3 regions of the Halomonas sp. DP8Y7-3 genome follow, and region 3 is predicted to be linked to each of the others. Evidence: riboswitches for the same ligand, from Rfam matches in the RefSeq annotation. Region 3 holds a riboswitch; each other region holds the start of a gene.
The links. Region 3 has a riboswitch for thiamine pyrophosphate ahead of thiC (phosphomethylpyrimidine synthase ThiC). Riboswitches for the same ligand answer to the same signal wherever they lie in the genome.
Positions count from the first base shown of each region.

Region 1 (3,273 bases), 130 kb from region 3:
CCCTCACTGCCTCACGGCATCGAGGACTTCGTCGAGCAGGTCGTGCCGGAATTGCAGCGACGTGGGGTCTTCCGCCGGGAATATGAGGGCAAGACGCTGCGCGACCATCTTGGATTGTCACGCCCCAGCTGCTGAGCTGGCGTCTTGTTCACACTGCTGCTAGGCACGACAGCCTCTACAGACATCCGCCATAACAGCGGGGGAGCTCGCCCCGCCGTTATGGTGTCGGTTCAGTGGCGTCGGTTTGATTGCCTTAGGGAAACACTGCATAAATTACTGCGCTCGATATCTCGGCTGCTGGCGGTGCTCAAGATCCTCATTTAACCGCATGTAAACTCCGGTCTTTCCGCTCCGGCAGCTACCGACCTGTCATCGCTCGAAACATTTATTCAGCGTTTCCTTAGTTCTGGAAGCGTCTCACCAGGCCGCTCATTCGGTCGAAGTCGTAGCTCTCCCGAGATGGCATCAGCTTCATCAGGACGAGAGATACCAGCACCGGAACAAAGGCAGCCAGCAGGAAGGATTCCAGTAGCGTCGCGGTGCCACCGTTAGGCGAGGGGAACATCCACAGTCCGGCCAGCAGACCTGCTGCGGTACTGATCACTGCATTGCGACCGTGATAGCGGCGGTTGAACAGGCCGAAAAACACCGGAAAGGCTGCGGCAGAGCACAGCAGGTCTGCCAGCAGGAACAGGTAGAGGACGCTGTAGCCCTGCGCAGCGACCCACGTCACTGGTACTGCAGCGACGACGATGAGCCAGCGCGCCATTCTCATCAAGGCCGCCTCACTGGCCTGGGGCAGCAGCCTGTGCATGTCGACGGCGATAATGCTGGAGGTGGCATTGATCGTTGTGTCGGCGCTACTCATTACCAGCGCAAGGCCAAGAGGAATCAGGGCCAAGGCAAACCACAGAGGCACGTCGGACAACAATACGCTGAACAGAGCGACGGAGCCGTCTCCCTCAAGTCCCAGGCCGATGAACGCCAGACCGAACAGACCCATGAGCACGATGACCGGGAAGTTGAAGAGTCCCGCGATCCAGAAGCCACGCCTGAGCACGCGAGTATCCCGGGCCGCATAGATCCTCTGCCAGGTTCCTTGGTAGAACAGACCCGTCAGCATCACCGCGAGAAAGAAGGTCAGGCCAGCGCGCAGGCCGCCAGCATCGGTGATATCCAGCAGTTGCGGAGCACGCTCGCGCAGCCCCTCGAGCGTCGGCGCAACGCCACCCGCCGCCTGCCAGCCAAACATGAGCAAGAGAGCCAGCAGTGGCAGGATCACCAGCATCTGCACCTTGTCAGTGAAGATGGTGGTGCGCAGGCCGCCGTAAAAGGTGTAGAGCAGGGTAGCGACCATCACCACGCTGGCGGTCAGCCAGAGGGGGATGGGGGCCAGCAGGGTCACCATATGGGCGATGGCGGTCAGCCCTGCAGCCAGAGAGATAAACAGGTAGAACAGCATAATCGCCAGGGTGAACGCATACATCGTGCGGCCGTAGCGGTGGATCACGAACTCGGTCAGGCCGTGGCCTTCGGGAATCAGCTCCCGCATGCGTCGACCAAGAGGAATCATCACCAGGCGAGGCACCATGGAGCCGAGCGCGTAGCCAATGACCGCCGCGATACCGCCCCAGGTGGCAGCCTGGGCCGGTCCAAACAGGATCCAGGTGCCCAGTGTGGTGGCAATCAACGTCAGCACCGTGGCACGAGTGTTCTGACTGTTACGTGCGGAGATGTAGTCATCAAGGCCGCCCCGACGGCGTCGGGCGTAGAGCAGGCCTGGAATGGCAAAGATGGCAGCGCACAGCAGCAGCCACAGCGCCGTCCAGAGAGGGTCGAGCATCATCGAGAGAAACCTCTTTCTTATCGTTGTCCGCAGGGACCAGTGGACATCGGGACGGACGGCGGGCAGGAAGAAAGAGGGAGTGCGGCAACCATCCTTCCCTTCGCCGGCATGACCCGGATCAGGTTCAAAGGGTTACCGCGCAATGCGGAATCTCAGCCCCGTGCTATGGCCTTGGTGCGATACAGCACTGTCGCGGCGCTGTCACGACCTGTATGGCCAATAGGGCTCCCCTAGGAAGAGGTCCAGACTAGGGCCGGCTCGCGGGGCTGTCAATTGCAGAAAGGTAGGGCGCTCGTTGCGGAAGCATCGCGCCGCTAACGCCCCTCGAGTGACAGTGTTTGGCAGGCCCGATCCAGCCAGTGGGTCGTCTCCGAGAGCCTGGGATGGGGGTTGTTGTTGCAGTCGAAGCAACCCGAGCTCTTCGCCACCTCTGCCAGCGACGTATCAGAGGTAGCGTTCAGCACGAGGGTGCGCCGATGCCCTCCGCCGCCGGCAAGAAAGTGGGCAGCTTCAGCGTGCTGGACTTCCATGGGAAAGGACAGGTCTGACATGGGAAAGGACAGGCCTGACGTGGGAGTGTCTGGTGAGACAGTGTCCTCGGCAAGCGCAGTGCCTGGCTGGCCTCTGCACCAGATGACTTCGAATCCCCTCTGATGGGCATGCAGGCCAATACGATGTACGTCCCTGATCTGCCCAGCCATTACCAGGCGCAGCGCAGGTTGGACCAGCAGCGCAAGCAGCTGATCGCATTGCTGTACCAGTGGCTCATGTTGCTCGGCACGCCTCAGTCGGGCGGGGGAGCCATTTAAGTTGATAAGGCGAACCAGCGAAGGTTGTCCGAGCAGCGTCGCGTGCAGGACTTCCAGATGGGTCTGTGTCGGGCTGTCCGGCAGCAGTAGTTCCGCGACGTGGTCGCGACCCTGGCTGACATGGACTGTCGTCAGGGGGGAGTGATGGACGTCGGCGTGCTGGCGCTGGTCCTTAAACGGATGCGGTAGTCGGTAGGCGTTGCCGTCGTCGTCAACCGGCTCCGCTTGAGTGGTCTGCATACGGTAATCCACAAGACCGTAAGCGCTGCCCAGTTGAGTCACCAGCCAGGCGGCATGTCCTTGGTACGTGAGCGAGAGAGCTCTCTCGATCGCCATCAAGTTCTGGTAATACATGGCATTCGCCTCTTGAGCACCGTGAGCGAACGTGCTGTCCACGCAGCGTGGAAAATTCTGATGCATTCAACCATACAAACAGCCAAATTCATGAGCAGGCCAGAAGGATGCTTGTGCGTCCTATCACGTCAGGGGAACGACCAGGAGAGCCAGCATGGACCAGTATGCCTGGGTGCGAGAAGCATTGACGCTTGCCGGGACGGTACTCGTCAGGGTGTCGCCAGCGGCGGTGGTGCTAGACGTGGCCGGCGATTGTGCGTCGGT
Region 1 covers NZ_JAHVIO010000003.1:661,093-664,365, forward strand. The annotation lists gene KUV86_RS05190 (LLM class flavin-dependent oxidoreductase) at 1-135, shown strand, start outside; gene KUV86_RS05195 (sodium:solute symporter family protein) at 401-1,846, opposite strand; TPP riboswitch at 1,925-2,088, opposite strand; gene KUV86_RS05200 (hypothetical protein) at 2,161-2,895, opposite strand; gene KUV86_RS05205 (diguanylate cyclase) at 3,164-3,273, shown strand, end outside.
Region 1: it holds a riboswitch for thiamine pyrophosphate, as region 3 does, so the genes downstream of both, KUV86_RS05195 (sodium:solute symporter family protein) here and thiC (phosphomethylpyrimidine synthase ThiC) in region 3, are expected to answer to the same signal.

Region 2 (3,273 bases), 120 kb from region 3:
CCCTGTGCTGATGCCCCGGCCTGAAATAGCACGGGATGGCCCTGTGGCGAGCGCGGCACCGTCAAGGGGCCATCGACCAGAAAATGCTCGCCGCGGTGATGAATCGGTTGCACTAGACCAGCATCCGCATAATCGCCGTGGCGATCTCGCAGCAGCGCGCCATCGCTCCAGGAGTCCCACAGCGCCAGCACGGTATTGGCAAACTCTTCCGCTCTAGCGTAGCGCTGCGCGTGGCCCGGCATGCCTTCCAGGCCATGATTGCGCGCCTCGCTGTCGAACATTGACGTCACCAGATTCCACCCAAGCCGTCCGCCCGAGATATGGTCCAGCGATGCCAGCATGCGAGCCGCATGAAAGGGCGTATAGAAGGTGCTGGAGACGGTCGAGATCAGGCCGATATGCTGTGTGGCACGCGCCATCGCGGCCAGCATTGTCAGCGGCTCCAGGGTCCACAGCGGACCGTCTGCGACATTGCCCGCGGCATGGCCATCGGCAAAGAAAACCGCGTCCAGGCGACCGCGTTCGGCAAGCTTGGCCAGCTCTTCGTAGTAGGCGATATCCGCCAATCGCTCGACGCTGGAATCAGGGTGTCGCCAGGCCGCCTTGTGATGACCGCAGCCCAGGATGAAGAGATTCAAGTGCATGGAGGTCATCAGCCTTTCACCAGTCCGCCATCGACAATCAGATTCTGCCCGGTGATGGCCCTGGCCCACGGAGAAGCCAACAGCAGTACCGCGTCTGCAAACTCTTGCGGGGTGGTCACCCGTCGCAGCGGTGTGTTGGCGGCGATGAGGTCAAACACCGCGTCTGGTGTGGCCTTGGAAGCGTCCGTCGTGCGCAGCAAGCCTCCGGACACCATATTGACGCTGATATTGTCTGGGCCGAGATCCTGCGCCAGCGTACGCGTCAGCGACAGCAGCGCCGCCTTGGCCGCGGTGTAGTCGTGATACGGCACCACCGGGTTCTGGAACAGGTTGGTACCGATATTGATGACACGCCCGACACCCGCCTCGCGCATGCCGGGAAGCGCTGCCTGCACCGTGTTGAGCGCACCACGCACCACACCCTGAAGTTGATGGTCCAGATGCTCCCAGCTCAGCGAGTCAGGCCCAGGCCGTGCGTCCCCATTGAATGCAAAGTCCGGCAGCGCATTGTTGACCACGGTAGTCACAGGCCCACCGAAGCGCTCACTGGCCCTCGCCAACATGGCCTCCACGCCATCCCGATCGCACACATCCGCAGCGACGGCCAAGGCGTGTTCCGGGTAATCAGCGACCAGCGCCCGGGCGCCTTCTTCGCTGCGGCGGTAGTTGACCACCACGCGAGCGCCTTCTCGCAGGAAGGCGCGTGCCAGGTGAGCGCCCAGACCACGTCCTGCGCCGGTAATCAGCACAATTTGAGCGGAGATATCAGGCGCAATGGGGGCGACAACAGGAGAGGTATCGGGAGGGGTCATGCGATGAGTCCTTGGTCGAGGCGGGGAACGCACGTCGAGCCAGGGACAGACGACTGCGCTGACATCCCTTCGCCGGTATGAACTGGATCAGGTTCGACGGGTATTTCTCAGCCCTGGCTCAGCCAGGACACCCCGTGTCATGCGATCTCGACCTTAGCCCATCACCTTGCCCGGAACAAGACAGCGGGTATCAAGCAGGTGAAAGGGCCTACCCTGATTTGCCATCCTGGCACACGCCGCGACAACCCTATCGCGCCCCGGCCCCTTCACCAATCAAATGTATACACATTTAAGCGACGTCTTTCGACCTGCACGGCCTTGGGCTTTGCTTGCCTTCCCGCTGTGACTCTCGCCCATTCTCCCCCTCTATCCTGCCCCTCTCGTCTACCTTGTTACCACCCCCTACTTTGGTACTACCCATTATCGGATCGACGCTTAGAAGGATATTCAACGTATTGTTTATCAAAAATAAATTAATATAAGAGTGATCTATCTTTCATCATGAAAGGGAGCTGACGTGATCGCCAGCTCACTCGGCTCTAGCCTTTTCGATCTTTATTGTATATACATTATGACGGATTGACGGACCGCATCAGCGGTTCGCCAAGGAAGCGCTGAGCACCTCCGCTCAGGCATCGGTGCAGCGTTTCCCTAAGCCTGCCACACGCACCTGTGAGATCGGCCGATGACAACACCCGACAATGCTGATCCACTGCGCCACCTGGTAACGCCATCACCCGTGGAGAACAAGAATATGTCCGCCTCCAGCAGAAGGCCGCTAAGAAAAGCCGTCTTCATACCCACCTTTTCCATCATCATGGTGGCCGTGGCCACTGGCCTCATCAACAACGGCATGCTGGTCGATGTTGCCAAAGGGGTCTTCTACATCTCCCTGTCTGACTTTGGCTGGCTGTATCAGCTGATTGCCATAACGGCCCTGGTGGTGTCGGGCTTCATCTTCTTCTCCCGGGCCGGTGATATTCGGCTGGGTGGCAAGGATGCAACGCCTACCTTTTCCTTCGCTGCCACCTTCGCCATGGCGCTGACGGGGGGGATTGCCACGGGGGTCGTCACTTACTCCGTCAATGAACCGATCATCTATCTAGGTAACATCTACGGCGAAATCAGTCACCAGAGCTTCGCTCCCGGCAGTGGCGAGGCCGCCATCTTTGCCTTGGCAAGAAGCTTCCACAACTGGTCATTCATTCCCTACGCACTTTATTCCATCGTGGGGCTGATGATCGGCTACATGCACTTTAACCGCAGTGAACGCTTCTCGATCGCCTCAACCGTCAGCCCCGTACTGGGCAGGCATGGCAGCAAGATCTGGGTAAGGTCCCTGATCGATATCATTTCCGTTCTGGCCATCGCGCTCGGCCTGGCCTCTTCTCTTGGCGCAGGTCTGGCATTGATCAGCTCAGGCATCGAGGCACAGTACGGCATCGAATCCAACGCCATGACCTGGCTGGTGCTGACGATTGCCATCTCGGCGATCTTCATCACCTCCGCTGTCTCGGGATTGAAACGCGGCATCCGCGTGCTGTCATCGATCAACGCCTATATCTTCTATGCCTTCGTCGCGATTCTGATCATTGTCGGGCCCCTCAACTATATTCTGAGCCTGTCGGTGACAAGCCTCGGCTACTGGGCAGACAACTTCTTTCTTTGGGCATTCGATACCAAGGAGTCTGGTGGCGAAGCGCTGGTCACCTGGTGGACGATGTATGACTGGTCGATCTGGATCGCCTACGCCCCCCTTATGGGACTGTTTCTGGCCCGTATCTCCTACGGCAGAACGCTCAGGGAGTTCCTCATCA
Region 2 covers NZ_JAHVIO010000003.1:657,318-660,590, reverse strand. The annotation lists gene KUV86_RS05190 (LLM class flavin-dependent oxidoreductase) at 1-653, opposite strand, end outside; gene KUV86_RS05185 (3-oxoacyl-ACP reductase) at 653-1,456, opposite strand; TPP riboswitch at 1,504-1,601, opposite strand; gene KUV86_RS05180 (BCCT family transporter) at 2,142-3,273, shown strand, end outside.
Region 2: it holds a riboswitch for thiamine pyrophosphate, as region 3 does, so the genes downstream of both, KUV86_RS05185 (3-oxoacyl-ACP reductase) here and thiC (phosphomethylpyrimidine synthase ThiC) in region 3, are expected to answer to the same signal.

Region 3 (3,273 bases):
TGTCCCGGCGCTGAGCGCCGGGGTGCCCCTTGGCCAGATCCGCCGCATGGGCGGCGATCTTGTACGTGATGATCCCGGTCTTGACGTCGTCCTTGTCGGGCAGGCCCAGGTGCTCCTTGGGGGTGACGTAGCAGAGCATGGCGCAGCCGTACCAGCCGATCATCGCCGCGCCGATGCCTGAGGTGATGTGGTCATAGCCGGGAGCGATGTCGGTGACCAGCGGGCCCAGGGTGTAGAAGGGCGCCTCGTCGCAGTACTCGAGCTGCTTGTCCATGTTCTCCTTGATCAGGTGCATGGGCACGTGGCCGGGCCCTTCTATCATCACCTGCACGTCGTGCTTCCAGGCAATGTGGGTCAGCTCGCCCAGGGTCTTGAGTTCGGCCATCTGAGCTTCGTCATTGGCATCTGCCACGGATCCCGGGCGCAGCCCATCGCCCAGCGAGAAGGCCACGTCATACTGCTTGCAGATCTCGCAGATCTCCTCGAAGTGGGTGTAGAGGAAGCTTTCCTGGTGGTGATAGAGGCACCACTTGGCCATGATCGAGCCCCCCCGCGAGACGATGCCGGTGACTCGGCCTGCGGTCAGCGGCACATAGCGAAGAAGCACACCGGCGTGGATGGTGAAATAGTCCACCCCCTGTTCCGCCTGCTCGATCAAGGTGTCGCGAAAGACCTCCCAGGTCAGGTCCTCGGCCACGCCCTTGACCTTTTCCAGCGCCTGATAGAGTGGCACGGTACCGATCGGCACCGGTGAGTTGCGGATGATCCACTCACGGGTTTCATGGATGTTCTGTCCAGTGGACAGGTCCATGATCGTATCCGCCCCCCAGCGAATCCCCCAGGTCATCTTGTCCACTTCCTCTTCGATGGAGGACGTCACCGCAGAGTTGCCTAGATTGCCGTTGATCTTCACCAGAAAGTTACGCCCGATGATCATCGGCTCGGCTTCGGGATGATTGATGTTGGCCGGGATGATGGCGCGTCCGGCGGCCACTTCCTGGCGCACGAACTCGGGGGTGATCTCATCCGGCAAACGGGCTCCGAACGACTGACCGGGGTGCTGGTGGCCAAGTATCGCTTCGACCTCGTCACTGCCACGATAAGGGTCCTGAAGGGCCTGTCGACGTTGATTCTCGCGAAGTGCAATGAACTCCATTTCCGGTGTGATGATGCCGCGCCGCGCGTAATGCAGTTGGGTGACGTTGCCCGGGCGGCCATCGGCGGTCCTGGTGGCGCGGCGTGGTGTGCGCGTCAGCTCGAAGCGCAGCGGTGCCAGCAGTGGGTCATTGGCACGCCGGCGGCCGTACTCGGAGGTGGGACCGTCGAGCCATTCGGTGTCGTTGCGCTCCTCAATCCAGGGCCTGCGCAACTCGGCCAGTCCCTTGCGCAGATCGACCTGTACCGCCGGGTCGGTATAGGGGCCTGAGGTGTCGTACACCAGTAGCGGTGGATTGGCTTCGTCGGCGCCTGAAGTGCGCGTCGGCGACAGGGTGATTTCGCGAAATGGCACCCGCAGGTCGGGGCGGGAGCCCTCTACATAGACCTTGCGAGAGCCTGGCAGGGGAGTGACGGCGGCCTGGTCGACCCTGGCCGTCTCGGCCAGGAAGTGGGCGTCATGGCGGGATGTTGGATGAGACGAGGGATGGTCGAGTGACATAGGTGGTTTCCTCTCACGGCGGTGCAGGGCAAGTGGCGTCGCCCTGATGGTGGTAATGGCACGTCGCGAGGGAGAAGGGGGCGTCGAGGCCGTGGCCGTGAGCGCTTGATCCCTACGCTGGTCCTCGCCTCGATGCCGTAACATCGGGGGTATCCCCAGATCAGGTTCAACGGGTCTCATGCGCTGCATGATCTCAGCCGCTGGCTGCGGCACCCCGTCAAGCGTTGCTGTTGTCAGCTTGTCTGTGTTGTCGAGCGCGATCACCCAGGTCGATCGCCCAGTTCGATCGCCTAAAGGCGTCGTCAAGGTCAGTCGCTCAGGTCCAGTCCCATCTGCCAGAAGTCGGTCTCGAGACGGGTCGCGTCGCTAAAGATGCGCGCCAGCCGGTCGAAACGAGCGCTCGATACCTGGCTGAGCTGGTCGTCGAGCCAGTGCCTTTCGCGCACGGCCGAGGCCTGAAAGTCAGGGCTTGAGTACATGGTGATCCAGGCATCGTAGGGATTGTCGCCACCACGCAGCGTCTCGGGATGATCCGCCAGCCAGCGGCCGATGTCGGCGTAGCCGACCATGCAGGGCGCCAGGGCAACGTGCAGGTCCAGCAGATCACCACGACTGCCGGTGTCGAGGACGTAGCGGGTATAGGCCAGGGTGGCACGTGCCTCCGGTAGACGGCTGAGCTCGCTGTCGTCAATGCCCCATTCTCGGCAGTAGGCAAGATGCAGGCCCAGTTCGACCTCGAGGATCGTCTGCATCCCCTTGAAGGCCCCCTGCAAGCTCTCCAGGTCCTGGCTCTTGTAGGCAGCAAGGGCGTAGGCGCGTGAAAACTGCAGGAGAAACAGGTAGTCCTGCTTCAGATAGTGGCGAAAGCTGGCGTCATTCAGGTCGCCGCGCCCAAGTGCACGAACGAAGTCGTGCTCGGTATAGCGCCGCCAGTCGTCGCGGCAGGCAGCGATCAGATCGTTGAAGCAATAGCCCATGATAGCTCCGGCATGGTGGATCCGGTGGGCGGGGCAGAGAAGGACGGAGGGTAGGAAGGGCAGGCCCCCACAGGGAAGGCGTGCCACCGCCTGATTCCCTACGCCGGTTCAAGGTGTGAGTCCACACCGCACCCGGATCAGGTTCCACGGGATCGGTGCTGTCGGGCCGCTTCACCACGCTGGCCCTGCACCATCTCAGCCGGATTGACCGGCACCCCGTCAAGCGAGTCGACCGCAGTCTAGCACGCCCCTGCGGCTTTGCCAGACACCACTTTCGGATAGCATCGGAAGGGGGCGTCAAGGGAGGTTGTCGAGAGAGACTACCTAATGATGACGCCGCGGCCATGAGGGTCACGGCCGCGGCGTCCTGCACCGACGCTGATGATGGCTTATGATGGATCAGCGACGATCTGGCGTGGGGGTGTCGATCGGGTGGCCAGGGTCGCTGTGCACCTCAGCCGATTGATGGGGGCGTCGGAAGGACTGCACAGGCATGTCTCGGGGACGCTCGCTGGGGGGAGCGGCCGGCGCGCCCGATGAGGGTAGCTGACTCTCGATGTGTAGATCGGCGACGACCCTGGGGGGGCGTGTCTCACTGGGTACCAGCAGAAGCCCGGCGCGGGCCAGGCGGCGGCCGAT
Region 3 covers NZ_JAHVIO010000003.1:534,916-538,188, forward strand. The annotation lists gene thiC (phosphomethylpyrimidine synthase ThiC) at 1-1,657, opposite strand, end outside; TPP riboswitch at 1,750-1,884, opposite strand; gene tenA (thiaminase II) at 1,966-2,634, opposite strand; TPP riboswitch at 2,712-2,863, opposite strand; gene mdoH (glucans biosynthesis glucosyltransferase MdoH) at 3,034-3,273, opposite strand, start outside.